One region of the Pseudomonas sp. ICMP 8385 genome, then DNA from elsewhere that is predicted to be linked to it. Evidence: predicted binding sites of a transcription regulator. Region 1 holds the regulator's gene; the other holds the start of a gene.
What was found. Region 1 encodes sigma-54, which starts transcription at its own class of promoters, with help from an activator protein. Its sites were predicted from a motif close to ANTGGCATNNANNTTGCTNT; they were not measured.
Positions count from the first base shown of each region.

Region 2: AO268_RS30065 (circularly permuted type 2 ATP-grasp protein) is a predicted target of sigma-54. The motif match lies at 1,490-1,509, and genes of this name have one in related genera.

Region 1 is NZ_LKBY01000001.1:137,936-140,341, reverse strand. It holds gene lptB (LPS export ABC transporter ATP-binding protein) at 1-326, shown strand, start outside; gene AO268_RS00690 (RNA polymerase factor sigma-54) at 511-2,004, shown strand; gene hpf (ribosome hibernation-promoting factor, HPF/YfiA family) at 2,080-2,385, shown strand; gene ptsN (PTS IIA-like nitrogen regulatory protein PtsN) at 2,398-2,406, shown strand, end outside.
Region 2 is NZ_LKBY01000157.1:5,342-7,747, forward strand. It holds gene AO268_RS30050 (START domain-containing protein) at 1-188, shown strand, start outside; gene AO268_RS30055 (hypothetical protein) at 291-527, shown strand; gene AO268_RS30060 (ribonuclease E inhibitor RraB) at 738-1,079, shown strand; gene AO268_RS30065 (circularly permuted type 2 ATP-grasp protein) at 1,543-2,406, shown strand, end outside.

The sequences.
Region 1 (2,406 bases):
TCGGCATGAGCCTGTCCGGCGGCGAGCGTCGTCGTGTGGAAATCGCCCGCGCCCTGGCCACGGCACCGAAGTTCATCCTGCTGGACGAACCCTTCGCCGGTGTCGACCCGATTTCGGTAGGCGACATCAAGCAGATCATCCATCACCTCAAGGCCAAGGGGATCGGCGTGTTGATCACCGACCACAACGTGCGTGAGACCCTGGATATCTGCGAAACCGCGTATATCGTCAACGACGGCCAACTGATTGCCGAAGGCGACTCCGCCACCATCCTGGCCAACGAACTGGTCAAGGAAGTGTACCTGGGGCACGAGTTCCGCCTGTAAACACTGGGATGTCAGGACATTCGCCATCAGGCGCGGGAGTCAATAAAAACCTTATTATTTTTATTGTTACCGCGCTCTAGGCAAAGCCCCCGATATCAGGCATATAATTTGCTTATGTTTGGCGCTCACGCGCCCTGTCGTGGATGGCGCATTGCGCCGGCGAATAAGGTGTTAAGCCCCTGCCATGAAACCATCGCTAGTCCTGAGAATGGGCCAGCAGCTGACGATGACACCGCAGCTGCAACAGGCCATCCGCCTGCTCCAATTGTCGACCCTGGACCTGCAACAGGAAATCCAGGAGGCCCTGGAGTCCAACCCGATGCTCGAACGCCAGGAAGAAGGCGACGACTTCGACAATGCCGATCCACTGGCCGACAACATCGAGCAAAAACCCAACGCCGACGTCCAGGAACCGTCCTACCAGGAAACCGCACCCACGGTGGATAACCTGGAAGAAGGCGAGTGGAACGAGCGCATTCCCAATGAACTGCCGGTGGATACGGCCTGGGAAGATGTCTACCAGACCAGCGCCAGCAGCCTGCCCAGCAACGACGATGACGAGTGGGACTTCACCACCCGCACCTCCGTCGGTGAAAGCCTGCAGAGCCACTTGCTGTGGCAACTGAACCTTGCCCCGATGTCCGACACCGATCGCCTGATCGCCGTGACCCTGATCGACTGCATCAATAATCAGGGCTACCTGGACGAGACCCTTGAGGAAATCCTCGAGGCCTTTGACCCGGAACTGGATATCGAGCTGGACGAAATCGAAGCGGTCCTGCACCGCATCCAGCAGTTCGAGCCCGCCGGCATTGGTGCGCGCAACCTCAGCGAGTGCCTGTTGCTGCAACTGCGCCAGCTGCCCGCCAAGACCCCCTGGCTGGCCGAGGCCCAACGCCTGGTCACCGACTACATCGACCTGCTGGGCAGCCGCGACTACAGCCAGTTGATGCGCCGGATGAAGCTCAAGGAAGATGACCTGCGCCAGATCATCGAACTGGTCCAGAGCCTCAACCCGCGTCCCGGTTCGCAAATCGAGTCCAGCGAAGCCGAATACGTCGTCCCCGACGTAATCGTGCGCAAGGACAACGAGCGCTGGCTGGTGGAACTGAACCAGGAATCGGTGCCGCGCCTGCGGGTCAACCCGCAATACGCAGGTTTCGTGCGCCGGGCCGATACCAGTGCCGACAACACCTTCATGCGCAACCAGTTGCAGGAAGCGCGCTGGTTCATCAAGAGCCTGCAAAGCCGCAACGAGACCCTGATGAAAGTAGCCACCCAGATCGTCGAGCATCAGCGCGGCTTCCTGGAGTACGGCGACGAGGCAATGAAGCCGCTGGTGCTGCATGACATTGCCGAAGCCGTCGGCATGCATGAATCGACCATTTCCCGGGTCACCACCCAGAAATTCATGCATACCCCGCGCGGTATCTATGAGCTGAAATACTTTTTCTCCAGCCACGTCAGCACCTCCGAAGGCGGCGAATGCTCGTCCACGGCGATCCGCGCGATCATCAAAAAACTGGTTGCCGCGGAAAATCAGAAAAAGCCGTTGAGTGACAGCAAGATCGCTGGTTTACTGGAGGCACAAGGCATTCAGGTCGCCCGTCGAACCGTCGCCAAGTACCGCGAGTCCCTTGGGATCGCGCCTTCCAGCGAGCGTAAGCGGTTGATGTGACGGGCAGGCCACAGCGTTCCAGTGGCGGGTATTCCTACCCGCCGCTTTATGCACTGGCAACGAAGGAGAAGCTGTATGCAAGTCAATATCAGTGGACACCAACTGGAAGTGACCGAACCGCTGCGCGCCTACATCAGCGAAAAACTCAAACGGATTGAGGGGCATTTCGACAAGATCACCAATGTGCAAGTCATCATGTCTGTCGAAAAGCTAAAGCAGAAAATCGAAGCCACCTTGCGTATACCCGGCGGGGAAGTAGTCGCCAATGCAGAGCATTCAGACATGTATGCCGCCATTGACGACCTGACCGACAAGCTGGATCGCCAAATCAAAAAGCATAAGGAAAAGCAGCAGAGCCTTCTTCAAGGCACAGGCCGCTAACACTCCCCACCCATGATTCGA
Region 2 (2,406 bases), on a different contig from region 1:
ATGTGCGCGTAGCCAAGGTCGATGGCTTCTGGAAACTGGTGCCCAAAGGCCCTAACCAGACCGAAGTGACCTACCAGGTCCATACCGAGCCAGGTGGCAGCGTGCCCTCCGTCTTGGCCAACAAGTTTGTGGTCGATGCGCCCTTCAAGACTTTGAAGGCCCTCAAGGCACTTGCCGAGAAACCGTAAGCGCAACCGAGCTGTGCCTCCTGCCTTGAGTGGAACGATCACCGTGCCCTCAAGGTCCAGATATGTGTAAGCCCATCCATGGGCTTTATCGAGGAGGCACTGATGCAAAACTGGCAAGTTACCTTCGTTGACGATCACGGCGTGCAATCGGTAGAGCAGTTTGCCTGTGAGCAAAAGCCTAGCCTCGAAGATGCAGCGCAGATGATTCGCGCCAAATTGCTGCCCATTCCCGCCAAGCTGGACCTCAATGACCTGGACGGCCGGATCGCCGAACCGACGGTCAAAAGCCTCAAGGATCAGAACAGTATCCAGATCCTCGATATTTCTCCCGCCGCCTGAATATTCCCTGACGGTCGTTAAAGCGCTGCTGGTGGAGGTGATAGCTTCGCGCTACTCTGCAAGAGAGATCAGCGAATGAATCGCTAAGGTCTGGTCTTGTCAGCTACATGCTTGTTTTCCTGCGGCGATGTCATTGCCGTCTACCTGCGCCGTTCACGCGCAGGCCTGGGAAGCACGGAAAGTCTATCCATTGGTTGAGGAGGACGTTTCATGAGCACAGCCTATCAAGAAGACATCAGCACCCACGTGTTACGCCGCATGAAAGAGGGCGGCTTCGACTTCTCACGTTTCCACCCCATCGAGTTCTACGCCATTTTCCCGGATGAGGAGCATGCGCGTCGGGCGGCGGGTCGGTTTCGTGGGGAGTCGATCAATGCCCAGGTCAGTGCACGGGATGACGGTGCCTGGTTCCTGGAGTTGAGCAAGGTCATGTTCGCCACCTATGACGGTATCGGTGATTTCGAGCAGGACTTCGAGGCGGTAGTCGAGCCCTTGGGCGGGATTATCGAGGGATGGGGCGTAAAGCACGAGGTTCGTGGGTTACCCATGTAGACACATGATCAATAAAGCAGCGTATCGGCTGACCCTCGGGTCGGCCGATTTTGTTTGTGGCGGCGCAAAGTACTTGGAACTTATTGCGAAAAATCCTCCACCAAAAAAAAGCCACCCGAGCAGGGTGGCCAAAAGGGAAGACCGGAAAGAAGGGGGAACCGGTCGGTACTTGCACTTACAAATTACCGACCGGGATAGGTTGATGCTGTAGGACGAATCCTGTTCAGCGCATGGGAGTGATTATCCGCAGGGTTTATCGGGCAGTGAAATCAACTCTGACTATGCTGGTGATAGGCAACGCCTGCGTCTGTTTGAAGCGAGCATGGCGAAGCGGGGATGGTGGCTGCACCAGGACGGTGCGGCGCTGTCTTGGGTTATATCCAACTGATTGATACTTAAGTGTTTATGCCGCTGGCACGGGCCTTGCGACAGTCCGTTGCGTCCGGGTGACAAGGAGTTCGGCATGATCCGCACTTATTACGATGAAATGTACGATGAGGCCGGCCAGGTCCGGCCGCACTATCGCGAGTTTGCCCGCTGGCTGGAGCAAACCCCGCCGGAACTGCTGGCCCAGCGTCGGCGTGAAGCCGATTTGCTGTTTCACCGCGCCGGTATCACCTTCACCCTGTACGGCGACGAACAGGGCACCGAGCGCCTGATTCCCTTCGATACCATCCCGCGCAGCATTCCCGCCAGTGAATGGCGAGTGGTCGAACGTGGCTGCATCCAGCGGGTCAAGGCATTGAACCTGTTCCTCGCCGACCTGTACCACGACCAGCGGATTATCAAGGCCGGGATCATTCCTGCCGAGCAAGTGCTGGCCAACGAGCAATACCAGTTGGCGATGCAGGGTCTGGACCTGCACCGAGATATCTATTCCCACGTCTCGGGTGTCGACCTCGTACGGGATGGCGACGGCACGTACTACGTGCTGGAAGACAACCTGCGCACCCCCAGCGGTGTGAGCTACATGCTCGAAGACCGCAAGATGATGATGCGCCTGTTCCCCGAGCTGTTCGCCGCCCAGCGCATCGCGCCGATCGATCATTACCCCAACCTGTTGCTCGACACCCTGAAAAGCGCCAGCCCGCTGGACAACCCCAGCGTGGTGGTGCTGACGCCCGGGCGCTTCAACAGCGCGTTCTTTGAACATGCCTTCCTCGCCCGGGAAATGGGGGTAGAGCTGGTGGAAGGCGCCGACCTGTTCGTGCGTGACGACCGCGTATTCATGCGCACCACCGACGGGCCGAAGGCGGTGGATGTGATCTACCGCCGCCTCGACGATGCCTACCTCGACCCGCTGGCCTTCAACCCGGCGTCGATGCTC